Linked DNA regions of Methyloferula stellata AR4. The protein of the gene in region 2 interacts with the protein of the main gene of each other region in a pairwise test. Links are inferred from orthologs where the notes say so. Each region holds a gene or a part of one and is shown on either strand. Other genes may lie near its edges.

The links.
Region 1: the proteins of leuS (region 2) and ligA interact in binary tests that used the Escherichia coli proteins (3 or more experiments, as listed by UniProt). The link is inferred for Methyloferula stellata AR4 from one-to-one orthologs.

What each region holds. Positions count from the first base shown.
Region 1 is NZ_ARWA01000001.1:1,540,262-1,549,384, reverse strand. Bases 2,888-5,886 are described here. They hold ligA (NAD-dependent DNA ligase LigA), read right to left. Parts: upstream 5,448-5,886; coding sequence 3,327-5,447; downstream 2,888-3,326. Other genes in these bases: A3OQ_RS0107545 (DMT family transporter), read right to left, coding at 5,416-5,886; A3OQ_RS0107555 (glutathione S-transferase family protein), read right to left, coding at 2,888-3,208. Also shown: A3OQ_RS21650 (thermonuclease family protein), read right to left, coding at 1-497; A3OQ_RS0107570 (BON domain-containing protein), read left to right, coding at 1,160-1,810; A3OQ_RS0107565 (hypothetical protein), read left to right, coding at 1,990-2,181; A3OQ_RS21645 (hypothetical protein), read right to left, coding at 2,189-2,392; more of A3OQ_RS0107555, read right to left, coding at 2,504-2,887; more of A3OQ_RS0107545, read right to left, coding at 5,887-6,342; DNA repair protein RecN, read right to left, coding at 6,349-8,013; A3OQ_RS0107535 (outer membrane protein assembly factor BamD), read right to left, coding at 8,132-9,022. UniProt on the Escherichia coli protein: DNA ligase that catalyzes the formation of phosphodiester linkages between 5'-phosphoryl and 3'-hydroxyl groups in double-stranded DNA using NAD as a coenzyme and as the energy source for the reaction.
Region 2 is NZ_ARWA01000001.1:659,527-668,828, reverse strand. Bases 1,931-5,108 are described here. They hold leuS (leucine--tRNA ligase), read left to right. Parts: upstream 1,931-2,274; coding sequence 2,275-4,908; downstream 4,909-5,108. Other genes in these bases: lptE (LPS assembly lipoprotein LptE), read left to right, coding at 4,985-5,108; A3OQ_RS0103320 (YggS family pyridoxal phosphate-dependent enzyme), read right to left, coding at 1,931-2,088. Outside these bases: A3OQ_RS0103330 (SDR family oxidoreductase), read right to left, coding at 1-979; A3OQ_RS21220 (hypothetical protein), read right to left, coding at 1,011-1,418; more of A3OQ_RS0103320, read right to left, coding at 1,426-1,930; more of lptE, read left to right, coding at 5,109-5,539; holA (DNA polymerase III subunit delta), read left to right, coding at 5,539-6,561; A3OQ_RS0103295 (hypothetical protein), read right to left, coding at 7,035-7,643; A3OQ_RS0103290 (HesA/MoeB/ThiF family protein), read right to left, coding at 7,928-8,710; A3OQ_RS0103285 (SMI1/KNR4 family protein), read right to left, coding at 8,916-9,302.

The DNA.
Region 1 (9,123 bases), 880 kb from region 2 along the record:
TCCCGCCGATGCGGCCCGAAAAAAAGCGTGGTTCGCCCAGAACCGTCGCGGACCTCGCTCACGCGGCCTTCGGCCAGAACGAGGCTTCCGGCGTGTTCCGTGAAAGCCAAAGCGTCCGTCGCCGCTATGATATTGTAATAGGGATCGCTCCAAAGCCCCAGCCCGGCCGCGCGGGCAGCCTTTTCAGCCTCCAAAAGCCGCTTTTCGCAGGGGTTTTTGTGCTGATCCGGTGCAACGCGCGCAAAGCCCTGCCGAACCAGACTTTCTCCGGCCGAGGACGGGCTTGCGTCTCCGGGTACCGGCGCCGCGAAAATCACTGTCGGGACACGGCCCCACCGGTCCGGTCGCGCATCGAGCGCCTGATAGGAAATGTCCCGATTTTCCAGCCACGCCATCAGCCAGTCCCGGCCGCGCGTGCCTAGATCCGGATCGCTCGGTGTCGGCCCCGCCGCTTCGACCCCGGCGATCCGGAGGACGCGGCCGTCGGCCAGCGTCAATTCCAATCTCTCGCTTACGGCGGAAACGGCAGCATGACTTCCACCCTTCAACACACAAGCATCGCCTGCCCCGGCCTCTTTCGCGAATGGCCCCGGCGCCAAGCTTAGAAAGGTGAAAAAAATGGCAAGTCCTGCCGGAGCTACAAAGCCCGAAATGGCTTTTTCGAACCCCTTACAAGCTTGGGCATCCGCTCGGTTTTCGCCCATTTTCAAATCGCGGCCACGCTCCCTTAAGAGAACCATCGGCGGTTTTGGAGTTTGCGCCGCCCACAGGCACGGTGCAACAACAGGTAAGCCTGTCGGGTGTGAAGGATCAAAGGCCCCGGTCTGGCCAGAGGCCGGCAGAGATGTTAAAAATTGACGTCAAGAATTTGTCATAGGTGCTTCATCCTTTCGATCATAGATGGCCTTGGCAAAACTGTTTTTACGCGTGAAATGTCCCGGTAGCTCAGCAGGATAGAGCAACGGTTTCCTAAACCGTAGGCCACTGGTTCGAATCCAGTCCGGGACACCATTTCCAGCCGTCAAACCATCCGCGATTCATCGCGTGCTTGATCTGGAACAAGGCTGCGCGCGCCCGAGATAGTTATTGCCAAGCAGAACTGTTTACGCGGCCGCAACGGCCCGCGGTTCCTTATTGGTTGATCACTTGGGAGGGTTCCATGTCAGACGATCATCATCTGCAACAGGCCGTTCTTGCCGAATTGAGTTGGGAGCCAAGCGTGAACGCCGCTCATATCGGCGTCACGGCAAATGCCGGCGTGGTCACTTTGACGGGCCATGTCGAAAGCTATGCCGAAAAACATAATGTCGAGATGGCCGTCCTTCGCGTCAAGGGCGTCAAGGCCGTGGCCATGGAACTCGACGTCAAACTGCCCATGGATGTGAAGCGCGGCGATGATGAAATCGCAGCCGCTGCGGTCGACCGTCTTGGCTGGGACGTGTCCGTGCCGCGCGACACCGTCAAGGTCAATGTCGAGCAAGGCTGGGTGACTTTAACCGGCGAAGTCGATTGGCATTATCAAAAGCTGGCCGCCGAACAAGACGTGCATCGTCTCTATGGCGTTGTCGGCGTATCCAATCAGATCACCATCAAACCGCGCGTCAACACGGAGAATCTCAGCGACGACATCATGCATGCGCTGCATCGGTCCTGGTTCTTCGATCCGCGGACAATCAATGTCAGCGCGCAAGGCGGAAAGGTTCGCCTGAGCGGCACTGCGCCGTCTCTGCATGACCGGCAAGTCGCCGCGGCGACCGCTTGGACCGCCGCCGGCGTCACCGATGTCGAAAACGACATCGCGGTCGTGTAAGGCGAAAGCTTCAAAGCCTGTATCTCTCGCCGTTAGTGTGCCCGCTTTCATGCTGGCGCCTAGCGGCAGAAGTTGCCTCTTGCCTCTTGCATAAAGTTGAGCGAGACGCTTAGTCCGAAGCGCGCAGCGGGCCGGGCGCTGCGACCAACGGACAAAAGATGCCACAGAGCGCCAAGCCAATGTCTCGTACGCTTGCGATCGAGATCGCAACGAAGACCATGGCCGTCATCAATCCGGCTAACCGCGGATTGCGGATGGCCGATCTGCTTGAGAAACACGGGTTTCGTCGCGTGCCGGAGCCCGAACTCGAGATTCTCAGCGATCAAGCCCGCCTTGTGGCGTGGTTGCGCGAGACTTTCAGGGTCGACTAATGCCGTTTCACGGCAACGTGAAACGCAGGGATGAGATCGGATCGCTCGCGGGAAAGCTTTCCTTCAGCGCTTCGGTCAGAAGCTCGTCCTGCTCGGCCTTGAGCTCATCGTCTTCGGCAACCGATGCCGTCGCGGCAGACGGGCCCGCCGCCTGTTTCGCCGACGCATTCCGATCCGCTGGATCGCTTTGCTTTGATTTCCGGCCCGGCATGTCGAAGGTCCTCGAGCGCGCCACATCGGCGCCGCTTTATATGTAGGTCTCGCACGGCCGAAACCTACCCCTGCGCCGATCATCGCGACGCCTTCTGCACCTCCCACAGGGTCAACCCGTGAACAGCTCGACGACGGCCGCATTCTGCGGAATTTCCAGGGAGCGCTCCTTCAGATTGGCCAAATCCGCGAAGGCCATCCCATAGGCGGACCGCGCCTCCATCCTCGACATGTAATCTTCAAAAACCGGATCTAAGCAGAGCTGATAGGCCCTCGCCCATCTGATGCTAAAGCCAAGCATGCAATCGGCTGCGGAAAACTTGGGCCCGCTCGCAAATCCATCGTCTTGCAGCCGCCGGATCAATTGCGGTTCCACTTCATTACGGAATTTCCTGCGATATCGTTCGACGGTCCGGAAGTCGCGTTCACGATGCGGCAGAACATGTTCGTGAATGCGTATCTGCCAAAGCATCATATCCATTGACGCTCCGCAAAAATGGATCATGTGCATGTAATCCGCCCGCTTGCGCGGGTCATTGGGCGGCGGTGCCAAGCGCTCCTCTGGGAACAAGTCCGCGAGAAGGACGATGATCGCGCCGCTCTCGCTAATGCGAATGAAGTCTCCCTCCGGCGCGTAAATCTCCAAAGTCGGCACGCAGTGGTTCGGATTAATTTCGAGATATCTGTCTGTATACTGTTCGGCATCGGCTATCGAGATGATTTCGGTATTGAAATCGGCTTCGCCGATTTCATGCAGCAGCCATTTCACGCGCGCGCTTCGCATACCCGGGCAATGGTAAAGTTTGAACCTGTTCATCGGCATCATCCTCATCGCCCGGGCACAACCTTTACCGGGATGCGGAGCGACGCTAGGGATCTGAAATTTCGGGAAAATGTCGCAAGCGTTACCGCTGTAACCGCGGCGGGCGCGTCATCTAGCCTTCGCCGATGAGCTTCAACCAGTCGGCCTCGCTGATCGTCTCGATGCCATATTCTTCCGCCTTGGCGAGCTTGGAACCGGCGCCCGGCCCCGCCACGACGAGGTCGGTTTTCTTCGACACCGAGCCCGCGACCTTGGCGCCCAATCTTTCGGCCTGCGCCTTGGCTTCATCGCGCGTCATCTGTTCGAGCGCGCCGGTGAAGACCACCGTCTTCCCGGCGACAGGACTGGCGCTCGCAACAGCTTCCATGGGCTGCGGCGTCACCTCCTTGAGAAGCGCATCGAGCACCGTTTCATTGTGCTTTTCACCGAAGAAATCGGCGAGCGCTTCGGCGACGACCCCGCCGAGACCCTCGATATTTTCGATCTCGCTGCGCGCTTCGGATCCAAGCTCCGCGTGGCGAGCCACCTCGCGAAGCGCATCGAAGGACCCGAAGTGCCGCGCGAGCCGCCTCGCATTGGTCTCGCCTATATGCCTTATGCCGAGCGCGTAGATGAAACGGTTGAGCGGCACGTTGCGGCGCGCATCGATCGCGGCGAAGAGGTTGCGCACCGACGTTTCGCCATAGCCTTCGCGATCCTTCAGCTTCTTGAGACTGCGCTTATCGCGCGCCTCGAGCGTGAAAATATCGGGCGGCGTCATGATGAGACCATCGTGATAGAATTGTTCGATCTGCTTGTCGCCCAGGCCCTCGATATCGAAAGCCAGGCGCGAGGCGAAATGTTTCAGCTTCTCGACCGCCTGCGCCGGACAGATGAGACTGCCGGTGCAGCGGCGCACGACATCGGCGACGCCGGTCTTCTCGTCGATTTCGCGGATCGCGGCCGAGCCGCAGACAGGGCAGATCTCGGGAAATTTGTAAGGATGGGAATGCGCCGGGCGCTTCTCGAGCACAGGCCCCAGGACCTGCGGGATCACATCGCCGGCGCGCTGGATGATGACCGTATCGCCGATACGTATATCCTTGCGCGCGATCTCGTCTTCATTGTGCAAGGTCGCATTGGAGACGACGACGCCGCCGACCGTAATCGGCTCCAGCCGCGCGACAGGCGTGAGCGCGCCCGTCCGGCCGACCTGGATCTCGATATCGTGCAGAATCGTCGTTGCTTTTTCAGCCGGGAACTTGTGCGCCGTCGCCCAGCGCGGCGAACGCGACACGAAGCCGAGCCTGTTTTGCAGCGCGAGACTGTCGACCTTATAGACCACCCCGTCGATGTCATAGCCGAGCGTGGCGCGCTGTTCTTCGATCGCGCGGTAATGCGCAAGCAAATCCTCAGCCGAATGACACAGCACCATCAGAGGGTTGACCGGCAGGCCATAATGTTTGAAGGCCCGCACCATGCCCATTTGCGTATCGGCAGGAAGAGCGCTCGCCTCGCCCCAGGCATAGGCGAAAAAATGCAACGGCCTTTGCGCGGTAATCGCCGGGTCGAGCTGGCGCAAGGAGCCCGCAGCCGCATTGCGCGGATTGGCGAAGACGGGCTTTCCCGCCTCGGCCTGGCGCCGGTTGAGGGCGGCGAAATCCGCGTGCGTCATATAGACTTCGCCGCGGACTTCGAAAATGGCCGGAGGCTTGTCTTTCAAATGATGCGGGATCTCGCCTATGGTGCGGACATTGGCGGTGACATCCTCGCCTTCGAACCCGTCGCCGCGCGTCGCCGCCTGTACCAGCGCGCCATCTTCGAAACGCAAGGAACAGGAGAGCCCGTCGATCTTGGGTTCGGCCGTGATCGCCAGAGGCGCCTCTGCCGGAAGCCCGAGGAACCGCCGCACGCGCGCGACAAAATCCTCGACCTCGGCATCGGAAAACACATTGCCGAGCGACAGCATCGGTACTTTATGCCGGACCTTGGCGAATTTCTCCGACGGAGCCACGCCGACCTTTTGCGTCAGCGAGTCGGGCGTCACCAGATCGGGAAATTGCGCCTCCAGCGCCTCATAGCGGCGACGCAATGCATCATATTCGGCGTCGGAGACCGTCGGCGCATCCTCGGCGTAATAGCTCTGGTCATGCGCCGCGATTTCCGCCTGCAACCGCGCATGCTCCGCGCGGGCGGCGGCGAGACCGGCGCGTTGAGGGGCCTCAGAAGGCGCGGAAGACTTTGGCTTTTTCACGCGAGACAATTAACGCAGAAGCCGCATATGGAGAAGTCCGGGAAACCGTGTTCCTGCCCGTCTCTCGGCTAAAACCGAGACCCGCGGTCCCGGTTGTGATCACAAGGCAAGCCGCCAGCCGCCGCCAGCTCAGCGGTTCGCCTAAGAAAAACCAGCCGAGCAAAGTCGCAAAGACGACGCTGGTCTCCCGCAAGGCCGAGACGATGCCCATCGGGCTGTGCTGCATCGCATAGATCACGATACCGTAAGCGACGAGGGCGACCACCCCGCCCGTTAGGGCCACAGCCCAAGCTTTGAGCGGCGCGACCAAAGCTCCTCCGCCACGCATGGCCACGAAATAAACCGGCATCAAAAGAAAGAACGACGACATCCAGGCAATGTAAGCGAACGGATCGCCGGCCATCCGCACGCCCATGCCGTCGATGACCGAATAAAGCGCGATGAAAACGCCGGTGGTCAGCGCCGCGGTTAGGTTCTCACGTTTCATCCGCTGGCCGTGAAAAGCCATGCCGATGATGCCAAGCGAAATAAGCATGATGGCAATCAGCGAGAAGCCGGTCAGCTCTTCCCCCGCGAAGGCGGCCGCGCCCAGCATGATCAGCAAGGGCGAAGCGCCGCGCGCGATCGGATAGGCTTCCCCGAGATCGCCCGTTCTATATTGCCGGACGAGACTCAAATTATAGCCGATATGGATGAGTCCTGACGCTATGAGATAAGGCCAACTCGCAGCGGCTGGCGATGGCAGAAAAGGCAGCGCCAAAAGCGAGGTGCCGCCAAGGCCGATGCTGATGACCGTCATCGACCACAGCCGGTTGCTGCCGCCACGCAGCATGGCATTCCACGCGGCGTGGAGAAGGGCGGCAAACAGGACCAAAGCTGCGATAAGCGGATTCATCGGCCTTCACCCCGCTCCTTCCAACAGGCGACCGGCCGCGGCGCGCGCTTCATCCGTGATGGTAGCGCCCGCCAGCATGCGGGCGATCTCCTCGCGCCGCGCCGCATCGGCAAGACTCGTTACGCGCGTTGCGACCCGGCGGCCCTTCTCGATCATATCCTTGGCAATGCGGAAATGTCCGGCCGCGCGGGCGGCCACTTGCGGCGCATGGGTGACCGCCAGCACTTGAACGCGCGAGGCAAGCCGTGCAAGGCGCTGGCCTATGGCATCGGCGACGGCGCCGCCGACACCCGTATCGATTTCGTCGAAGACGAGCGTCGGTGCCGAACCGCGATCGGCCAGCACCACTTTCAAGGCCAACATGAAGCGCGCAAGCTCGCCGCCGGAGGCGACTTTCATCAAAGGACCGGGGCGGCTGCCGGGATTGGTCTCGACCCAGAATTCCACCTGATCGGTTCCGTCGGGCCCATGGCCTTCGGTGCGCATCTGGGTGAGGAAACGGGCGCTTTCGAGCTTCAGCGGCGCGAGTTCGCCGGTCACCGCCTTGTCGAGATCGCGCGCGGCTTTCTTGCGGCCGGTGGAGAGACTCTCGGCAGCCTTCGCATAGGCGGCCTCGGCGGCGCGCACGGCTTTTTCCAGATGGACGAGGCGCGTCTCGCCGGCATCCAGCGTTGCGAGATCGCCCGCGATCTTTTCGGCAAGCGCCGGAAGCTCATCGACCGGCACGCCATATTTGCGGCTTGCGCCCCGCAAGGCAAAAAGCCGATCCTCGACTTCTTCGAGTTCGCGCGGATCGAACTGCGCATCCCGCAAGGCCTGATCGAGCGCGGTGCCCGCCAGATCGAGCGCATTCAGCGCTGCGTCAAGCGCTTGCAGAGAGGGAGAAATCAAATCCGGGGCCTGTTGCCGCCGCCGGTCGAGACGCCGCAGAACCGAGGCCAGCACCGGAACCGGCGAGCCCTGCCCCGCGACAGCTTCATAGGCGTCGCGGATTTCAGACGTGACTTTCTCGGCCTGCATCATGACGCCGCGGCGATCGGCCAGGCTCGTTTCCTCGCCGATATTGGGGGCAAGCTTACCGAGTTCCGCGTCGGCATGGCGAAGATAATCGACCTCCTTGCGGACTTTCTCGACCGCTTCCTGTTCGCGCGCGAGATCGGCGCGGGCCGTTTGAAGCGCCGCATGCGCGGCGCGCACCGCAGAAAGCTCGGCGCCAAGGCCGCCGAAGGCGTCGATCAGATTGCGGTGCGTATTGGGATTGACCAGCGCGCGGTCGTCATGCTGCCCGTGGATTTCGACGAGCTCACGCGCGATGAGGCGCAAGGTCTGGAGGCTCACCGGCTGATCGTTGACGAAGGCACGGGTACGCCCATCTGCCATTTGCACGCGCCGCAAAATCAGTTCGCCATCGGTTTCGATGTCCTGCGCGCGAGCCGCCGCGAGGGAAGGATGCAGCACCGGGAGATCGAAGACGGCCGTCACCTGACCTTGCGCCTCGCCCTGCCGGACGAGAGTGCCGTCGCCGCGCGCCCCCAAAGCAAGCGAAAACGCATCGAGCAGAATCGATTTGCCGGCGCCCGTCTCGCCGGTGAGGATGGTGAGCCCGATCCCGAGTTCGAGATCGAGCCTATCGATCAGGACAATGTCCCTGATGGAGAGCTGAACGAGCATGGAGTCGAAAAGCCCTCGATGGGTTTCCGGTCAAAACGCAGCCTCGGCCGATTCGGCAAGCCTCGACCGGTACAAAACTAGAACATTTTAGGGCAGGACGGAAGGCTGTTTCTTCGGTTCAGCCGAGTTTGATCTTCTTGAAGGTCTTCGAAATCCACGAGCCCTCGTCTTCGTGCGGCTCGAGACCGCCGCCCTGCAGAAGCGCGTAAGCATCCTTGTACCAGGGCGAGTTCGGAAAATTATGCCCGAGCACGGCGGCCGCCGTCTGCGCCTCATTGGTGAGGCCCAAGGCGAGATAGGCTTCGGTCAGGCGTTCGAGCGCTTCCTCCGCGTGTCGCGTGTTTTGATATTTGCGAAGCACTTCCTGGAAGCGATTGACCGCCCCGGTATAATTATGCTGGTTCAAATAGAAGCGGCCGACCGACATTTCCTTGCCGGCGAGCTGATCGCGCGTGACCTGCAATTTGTAACGAGCGTCTTCGGCATATTCGGATTTCGGAAATTTTTCGACGATCTGCGCGAATACGACCGAGGCCTTCTGGGCGCGATCCTGATCGTGGGATATGTCCGGGATCTGGTTATAGTAGGACATAGCCTCGAGATAATAGACATAGGGCGTGTCGGGGGTTGACGGAAACAGCCCGATATAGCGTTGCGCCGAGCCGATCGCATCGTCGTAACTGCCGTTTTGATAGAGGCTGAACGTGTTCATCAGCAGCGCCTTCGACTGCCATTGCGTATAGGGATATTGCTTTTCGAGGTCGGAGAACTTCTTGCCGGCCGCCTCGTAATCCCTGTTATGCAGACGGGCGAGGCCCTGATTGTAGAGCGTGTCGGCCGGCTGGTCCGGAACAATCTTGGTTTCGTATTTATCCTTGCCCCACAGACTCGTCGGGTCGAAGTCGCCTATATGTTCGAGGGTCGAACATCCCGCGGCCGACAGAGCTAAAAGACCCACGCCCGCGAAACGCAGGAGCAGGGAAGCAGGAAGCCGGCGCGTGAAAAACATTCGATCTCTACTCAAAATACAAAGCCAATCGATTTTCGGCAGGATAACGGAAATCGCCGCTTTGCGCGAGTGAGCAGTGGTCGGGCCAAGAAACGGCATTA
Region 2 (9,302 bases):
ATTTCCGGCTCTTCGTCATGTCGGTGACGACTTCGATCGGACGGCCGAGATCGGCGTCCGTATGCCACGCCGAGATGAGCCGGTCTATATCCGGTTCAACCAAATGATGACGTGTCGCGATATCGCGCCAAATGGGCGCATCATCGGCCATTTGCTGCTCGAGCGGACGAACCACGCCGTCGAACTCTTCCGCTTCTATGCCGAACCAATGGGCCAATCGGGGCCACATCCATTTCCAGCGAAAGACATCGCCATTGACGACATTGAAGGCCTCATTGGCGGCGGCCGGTGTCGTCATCGCCCAAAGCAAATGCCGAGCGAGCAAATGCGCATCGGTCATATCGGTGAGGCTGTTCCATTGCGTCGCGCTTCCTGGGAATCGGACGGCCCGGCCGGTCTCTCTGCAAATCGTCGCATAGACGGCGAGCGTCGTGCCCATATTCATCGCATTGCCGACGGCCTTGCCGATGATCGTATGCGGCCGGTGAACGCCCCAAGCGAAACCGTCGCGCGCCGCCGCGGCGAAGACTTCGTCTTCCTGCGCATAGTAGAAATTCTCGATGTCGAGCCGGGCTTGATCTTCCCGGAAAGGCGTTTGCGGCAACGTGCCTTTGCCATAGGCCTCGAACGGCCCGAGATAATGTTTGAGCCCGGTGACGAGGGCGACATGGCGCACCGATTGTGCCGGCCGAAGCGCGTCGAGGATATTGCGCACCATGGCTGAATTGACGCGGATATTCTCCGCCTCCGTCGCCTGCCGCAGCCAACTCGACAGGATGACTTGGGTGGGTTTCAATCCGGCGACTGCGGCCTGAAGCGATGCCGGATCGAGCAGATCGGCGGCGACCGGCGTCACGCCTTGTTGCGCGATGGGTTTGCGGGCAAGGCCTAGCACGCTCCAGCCTTCTTGACTGAAGACCTCAGCCGCGGCGCTGCCGACGATGCCGCTCGCGCCGGCGATCAAGACCGTATCGGTCATAATGATCTCCTATTTTTATTGCGCGGTGATCTTACCAGTCGGGTGACGCTCTCTGCGAACAGATGGCTTGCACAAGTTCGTGAAGGTAGCCCATCTCCACTTCCATGCCGAACCTCGTATCCGCCGGGCAAGACAGGCCTGCGTCGCATTGCTCCTGAGCCTTTTCGATGGCCGCGTTCTCGGCCGGTGTGAGGCTATCGGCCACACGATTCCATGGACCTTCCTCGGTGTGCGAAAGCAAATGCTCATTCCAGCCCTGTTGCGGACAGGCTTGGTGGACAGCTTCAAATAATCTGTTCGCTGATACGAGTGGCGGATAATCCTTGTCGGGCCAGACAGGCGTTTGCAGTTGTGGCGACGCTATTGCGACATCAAGCCCTGCCTTCAAAAGAGCCGCGCATAAAGTAGATATGCCAATGAATAAAACCGTGCAGCGCATGGGTGCTTTACCTCTTCCCGAAAATCGCGGTCCCGACCCGCACGTGAGTAGCACCCAGCTGGATCGCGAGCTCGAAATCCGAGCTCATGCCCATCGACATAATCTTGATCCCATTGCGCGCGGCGATCTTATTCAGCAAAGCGAAATGCGGCGAGGCCTGGTCGTCGACCGGCGGGATGCACATCAAACCTGAGATTTCGAGCCCATAGGTCTCGCGGCAGGTTTTGATGAAAGCGTCGGCGTCTTCCGGCAGGATTCCGGCCTTTTGCGGTTCGGCGCCGGTGTTCACCTGGACATAGAGCTTCGGATGCTTGCCCGTGCGCTTGATTTCCTTTGCCAGAGCTTCGGCGATCTTCTCCCGGTCGACCGTCTCGATCACGTCGAAGAGGGCGACCGCCTCCCGCGCTTTGTTCGATTGCAGGGGGCCGATCAGGTGAAGCTCGAGATCAGGATAGTCCGTCCGGAGCGCGGGCCATTTCTCCTCCGCCTCCTGGACGCGGTTTTCGCCGAAATGCCGCTCCCCCGAAGCGAGCACAGGCCTTATATCCTCCGGGCCGAAGGTTTTGGAGACGCAGACGAGGGTGATTTCGGCCGGATCACGGCCGGTGTCCCGGGCGGCGCGGGCAAGCCGCTCCCGCACCTCTGCCAATTGGGCGGCGCTATTGCTCAAGTCTCAGCTCCTTCAGGCTGCTACGCCCTCGCGCTTCGAGACAGCCGCTTCGCGGCTTCCTCAGCATGAGGGCGGCCGGAATTCCAGGTAATATTGCGCCGCCGCGAAACATTTGACCCCTCGGCCGAATGATGCTGTTTACCCGGTTCAATCTGGCATTTCCCATCTAAGAATCGACACTTAAACATGGAATCGGAGCGCTACAACGCCCGCGAAGCGGAACCCAAATGGCAAAAGTTTTGGGATGAGGCCGGCACCTTTCTGACCGGCACCGATGCAGCGCGGCCAAAATACTACGTCCTTGAAATGTTTCCCTATCCGTCCGGCCGCATCCATATGGGGCACGTGCGCAATTATGCCATGGGCGACGTCATCGCCCGTTATAAGCGCGCCAAGGGTTTCATGGTGCTGCATCCGATGGGCTGGGACGCCTTCGGCATGCCTGCCGAAAACGCGGCGATGCAGAACAAGAGCCATCCGGCCGATTGGACCTATGCGAATATTGCGACCATGCGGACGCAGTTGAAATCGATGGGGCTTTCCATCGATTGGACGCGGGAAATCGCGACCTGCGATCCGTCCTATTACAAGCATCAGCAGAAATTGTTTCTGGATTTTCTGGCCGCGGGGCTTGTCGATCGCAAACAGGCGAAGGTCAATTGGGACCCGGTCGATCATACCGTGCTTGCCAATGAGCAAGTGATCGACGGACGCGGCTGGCGTTCCGGCGCGCTCGTCGAACAGCGCGAGCTGACGCAATGGTTCTTGAAGATCGCGGCGCAAGCGGATGATTTGCTCGCCGGGCTCGATACGCTCGAGCATTGGCCGGAAAAAGTCCGGCTGATGCAGAAGAACTGGATTGGCCGCTCCGAAGGCTTGCTGGTGCGCTTCGAGCTCGTGCCGGGCCCGGCTGTCGATACGCGGGAACTCGAAGTCTACACCACACGGCCGGACACGCTTTTCGGTGCCAAGTTTCTGGCGATCGCGCCGGATCATCCGCTGGCGCAGAAGCTTGCCGAGAGTGATCCGGCGCTGAAGGATTTCATCATCGAGTGCAGCCATCGCGGCACGTCGGTGGCGGCGATCGAGACGGCCGAAAAGAAGGGCTATGACACGGGGCTGAAGGTCCGCCATCCTTTCGATGACAACTGGGGCCTGCCGGTCTATGTCGCGAATTTCGTGCTCATGGATTATGGCACGGGCGCCATTTTCGGCTGTCCCGCGCATGACCAGCGCGACCTCGATTTCGCCAATACTTACGGGCTCGGCAATCAGCCGGTGATCCTGCCGCCCGGCGCCGATCCCGCGAGTTTCGTCATCACGACGCAGGCCTATGACGGCGAAGGCACGCTCTTTCATTCCCGCTTTCTCGATGGGCTTTCGATTCCCGAGGCCAAGGAAGAAGTTGCGAAACGGCTCGAGGCGGCGGTGTTCGATGGCCGCCCCATTGCGAAGCGCCAGATCAACTTCCGCCTGCGCGATTGGGGCATTTCGCGGCAGCGCTATTGGGGCTGCCCGATCCCGATCATCCATTGCGAATCCTGCGGGGTTGTCCCGGTACCTGAAAAGGATCTGCCGGTCGAATTGCCGAAGGATGTCACTTTCGATCAGCCCGGCAATCCGCTCGACCGGCATCCGACTTGGAAACATGTCGCCTGCCCGATCTGCGGCGGTCCGGCCCGGCGCGAAACCGACACGATGGATACTTTCGTCGATTCGTCCTGGTATTTTCTGCGCTTCACCGACCCGAAGGACCAAGCCGAGCCGACGGATGCCGCGGCGGTTTCCCGCTGGATGCCGGTCGATCAATATATAGGCGGCATCGAACACGCGATTTTGCATCTGCTCTATGCGCGTTTCTTCACCCGCGCGATGCGGATGACCAATCATGCCGACGAGTTGAAGGAGCCTTTCACCGGCCTCTTCACGCAGGGCATGGTGGTTCACGAAACCTATAAGGGCCTGGACGGCGCCTGGGTCGCGCCCGCCGATGTGCGGATCGAGCAGACGCCGGAGGGGCGCAAGGCCTTCAGGCTCGACAATAATGGCGCCGAAGTCGAGATCGGCCCGATCGAGAAAATGTCGAAGTCGAAAAAGAACGTCGTCGACCCGGACGAGATCATCGAAAGTTTCGGGGCCGATACCGCGCGCTGGTTCATGCTCAGCGATTCGCCGCCCGAGCGCGATGTGATCTGGACCCAGGAAGGTGCTCAGAACGTTTCGAAATTCCTGCAGCGGCTATGGCGGCTCACCGGCGAACTGGCGGAGCTGGCCTCGGCCCCGGATATACCCAAGCCCACGGTGTTTTCTCCCCCCGCGATGGAGCTTCGCAAGGCGGTTCACGGGGCCTTAATCAAGGTCGGCGAGGATTTGGACCGGTTGCGGTTCAATCGCGCGATCGCTCAGGTCCACGATCTCGCCAATAAGGTCTCGGCCGCCGTCGGCGCGGTTGAAACACCTGAGATTTCAGACGATCTAAGATTTGCCTTCAGGGAGGCGGGCGACATCATGGTCCAGCTTTTTGCGCCGATGATGCCGCATCTCGCCGAGGAATGCTGGGCGCGGCTCGGTCATAAGGTGCTGGTTGCCGAGACGGCCTGGCCCATTGCCGAGCCTGCCCTTGTCGTCGAAGATGTGATAAGCCTGCCCGTGCAGGTGAATGGTAAGAAGCGCGGCGATCTCGTGATCGACCGCACCGCCGATCAGGCGGCGATCGAGTCCGCCGTCCTGGCGCTCGATTTTGTGCAAAAGGCCCTGGAGGGCCGTCCGGTGAAGAAAATCATCATCGTCCCGCAAAGGATCGTGAATGTCGTCGGCTAGAGCATCGGACCGAAAAGTACCTCGCGATCTCGCTGTCGCGATAGATCGCCAGCGATGCGGGTTTCGGATGAATCCGATGCGCTCCAAAAAAGCCCTATGGGCTTTCGGCCTGTTTCTGTTGGCTGCGCCGCTCGCCGGCTGCATCCAGCCGCTTTACGGGCCTTTGGCAGATGGCGGCGGCAGCGTCGCCACCGAAATGCAGGCCGTTTCCATCGAGCCGATCGGCGACCGGCTCGGCCATTATCTGGAAAATGAGCTGATCTTCGGCTTTAATGGAACTGGTTCGCGGGTTCCGCCGCGCTACCGTCTTTTCGTGAGCCTGTCGGAAAGCACGCAAACGCCTTTGGTCGACACGGTCACCGGCCAGGCGAGCGCCGCCAATGTGCTTGTTACGGCAAATTTCCGCCTGGAGCACGCGACCGGCGGGCCGCCGATCTACAAGGATTCGGCGACAGTCGTTGCGAGCTATGACCGCACGACCCAGCGCTTTGCCAGCGTGCGCGCCGCGCGCGATGCGGAAATCCGCGACGCGGAACGGCTCGCCGATCAGATCCGCACCCGGATCGCGGCCATTTTCGCAGCCGGGGCGCCACCGCAGGCACCTGCGCCGGTCGTCGTTCCAAAGTCCTGATGGTCGCGGTCAAGAGCTACGAGGCCGACCGTTTTCTGGCGCGCCCTCCGGCGCATATGTTCGTCTTTCTCGTCTTCGGAACCGACGCGGGCCTGATCTCCGAGCGCGTACACCGCATCGTGAGCCAGGCGGTCGATGATCCCAAGGATCCGTTTCAACTGGCGCGGCTGAGCGGCGACGAACTCGCAGGCGATCCGCTGCGGCTCGCCGATGAAGCCTATACGCTGCCGCTCTTCGGCGGCCGCAAAGCTGTCCTGATCGAAGCGGGCGGCAAGGCCTTCGACGCGGCGCTCGATCCGCTGCTGGCGACGCCGCCCGACGCCTGCACCATCGTGATCGAAGCGGGCGGTCTCAAGCGCGAGTCGCCGCTGCGCCGCCTGTGCGAGCGCGACAAGAATGCCGCCGCGATCGAATGCTATCCGGATTCGGCCAAGGACGTCGCGCATCTGATCGACAGCGAAGTCGCAAAGGCCGGGCTTGCGATCGACGCCGGCGCCAAAACCCTGCTCGTGTCGCTGCTCGGCCAGGACAGGCTGACGACGCGATCGGAACTCGATAAGCTTTTGCTCTATGCGCATGGCGAAGACCATGTCGGGCTCGCCCATATCGCGGCCGTGGTCTCCGACGCCTCGGCGCTCGTCTTCGATCACGCGATCGACGGCGCCTTCGACGGGCAATTCAAAGCGGTCGAGGAGACGGCGGCGCGCGTCTTCGGCGAAGGGGGCGATGCCAATATGTTGCTGGCTATGGCCTTGCGTCACGCGATCAGCCTGCATCGCGCGCGGCTCGAATATGAGAATGCGGATACGGCAGGCGGCGAGATGAAGGCGCGCAGCACCTATGGGCGCGCCGCCGCGATGGAACGCCAGATGCGGAACTGGACCTCGGCGCGGCTGGCGCGCGCGATCGCGGGCCTTGCGGAAGCGATCGGCAAGGTGCGGCGCGAACCGCGTCTGGCGGAAGTGGTGGCCGTGCGCGCGCTATGGGCGGTGGCATTGGCCGCATCGCGGCAGGCGGCGTGAGTAGAGCACAGCCGTCATGGCCGGGCTTGACCCGGCCATCCAAGCACCGCTGACAAAGGTAGTGGCACCTTGTGCCGAACCGCGTTCCTGGATGCGCGGATCATGCCCGGACTTGATCCGGGTACCGCGCATGACGGTTGAGAGGCATGTGCTTCATTGTTATTCACGATGGGCCATTCATCTCTTGGCGGCGAGCATGGCGAGCGGATCGCTTTGGTCAATGATCGCAACGCAGATAAGTTTACGCAGATTGCGTAAACTGATCTGCGTGGCTCGCCGCCTTGGGCGGTCGCGAAGCGATCATTGACAAAAGCGTATCCGCCTCGCCGAAAATGCCCGCCGTTGGATGAATGGCGAAATGTGATGAGCTCGGTATTTTGAGCCAAACGCCACAAGCTTGCCGCGAGGCAATCACGCCCTGATTCCGAAAGGAAATTAGTGACTAAGGGTGGCGGGCGTGATGCGCGTTATTGTTAGCTCATCTGGTAACCCAAGGGATGGGGTGTGAGATGCCACCCGATCATTCCATTACCAATATTAATGGGCTTGCCTGTCATCTTCATTCGGAAGAAAAAACTTTGCTGATGTCCGAACACATCAGTGTAATCGGCACCTCCCCAGAGGAAAATTGCTTTGGAGCCGTGGATCAGTTCTTGAAACTCAAAGTCATTAAGGATCATTGGCTCAGGAATAATATTTACTGTCGCTCCGGCCCCGATGATGGAGCTATTGACTCGCTCACTAAGTCGCTTGGATTCGGCCGGAAAAGGCACGGATTCCGATGGGTAAAAGCCTCCTCCAAACCATGTAGAGAAATTTTTGCCGGGGGTCTTCCCTGCATTTTCGAGCACCACTGAGACGCTTATGGTGTGTTTGTTGAGTTCGGATTGCAGAAAAAGGGCGCCCTTATCAGCGATCGAGACGTAAGCACGTAACTCTGTTTTGCTGCTCTCGCTAGCATCTCTCACCAATTTTCGGGTGGCAAGCCAGAGACACCTAGAGTAGCGAAAAAAAGCAATGCAGTGAAAATGGCGAGGGCGGTGTCCGTTATTTTCAGCCGTACCCCACGGATCGGAGGCCAAAACTCGGTTCCTTCGTCGTTTGCATCCTTTTCGTCATTGCCACGATTGCTCAAAACGGCTGGTGGAGCGGTCGATGCGTGCAGTATTATATTTTGTGCACTCTGCTGGTTTTCGGTTTGCTGACCGGCCCATAGCTGAGTCGAACTTACCAAAGCAAAAAAAGCCAACAAGAGGCTCAAACATCTCTTATTTGGATAGCTTCGCATCCAATTGCTGCCAATGTCATGAGAAGGAGCGGCAGTCACTTTATCTCTGGCAAGCTTGTTTACAATGCTTGCCTTGTGTCACCCGCCCTTCATCCCCGCCCCATTCAGCGGGTTGTCCTTGTCCCAGCCATAGGTGAGCGTCTCGAAGCGCATCGATAGCGCATCGACCAGCACGAGCCGCCCGACAAGCCCTTCGCCGAAGCCGACGATCTCGCGGATGACTTCCAGCGCCATCATCGTGCCAAGCAGCCCGGTCAGGGCGCCGAGCACGCCGGCCTCGGCGCAGGCGGGCACGGTGCCGGGCGGCGGCGGCGCAGGGAAGAGACAGCGATAGGTCGGGTTCGGTTCGCCATTGGCGGATTTTTCAAACGGCCGCAAGGTCGTGAGCGATCCATCAAACGCTCCGACGGCCGCCGTCACGAGCGGCTTCTTTTCATAAAAGCACGTGTCGGCTGTGAGATAGCGCGTCTCGAAATTATCCGATCCGTCGGCGACGAGATCGAAGCCGCGGATAATCTCCGCCGCGTTTGTCGCATCGAGCCGGGTCTTGAACGATGTGAACCGCACATTGGGGTTCAGCCGGGTGACGGCATCCGCCGCGCTCAGGACCTTGGCGCGGCCAATGTCGCCCGTGCCGTGCAGAACCTGGCGCTGCAGATTGGAGAGCGAGACCTCGTCGTCATCGACGACGCCGATCTCGCCGACACCGGCTGCGGCGAGATATTGGATCAGCGGCGAACCGAGCCCGCCCGCGCCCACGATGAGAACGCGGGCGTTTTTCAGCTTTTGCTGGCCGGGGCCGCCGACATCGCGGAGCACGATATGGCGCGCGTAGCGCTCGACTTCTTCCTTTGAGAACATGGAGGCTATTTAGGCACGCAGGTTCCTCTGCGCCATGATTTCTTGATCTTGAAGACGCCGCCGCCCGGAACGCCCCTCATCCTGAGGAGGCCCTGAAAGGGCCGTCTCGAAGGATGGGCCAAGAGCTCGATAGCCCTCGCCCTTCGAGACGCGCTCCTGCGGAGCGCTCCTCAGGGTGAGGGCGGTAGGTGCGGGGAGCTCTTGATCACGAAACCGCGTAAAGCGAGTCCAGGAATTTGGTGAAATTCCCCGCGACGAAATAGGCTTCATTATCGCCCGTGACATTATATTCGGCCCGTATCCAGTAATAGATCCGGCCTTCGTCCAATTTTCCGAGCGACAGGGTGACCATGTCGCCTTCCGTCGCGGCGGCGATCGGGAAATGATAATTCGGCAATTGCCCGATGAGATTCTTATAATTCCAATCGATATTGCTCTCTTTTACCGGGCGGGCGAGGCCAAAAACCTGCTCCACCCTGCCGGAGGATATGGTTTTATGGCCCTGAACCGGGAAAAAATCGGGACGCGGCTTGCCGCCATTGGTGCGGAGCAGAAAGCTCCGGTAGTCTTCCGGCAGTTTCACGTCGAGGTC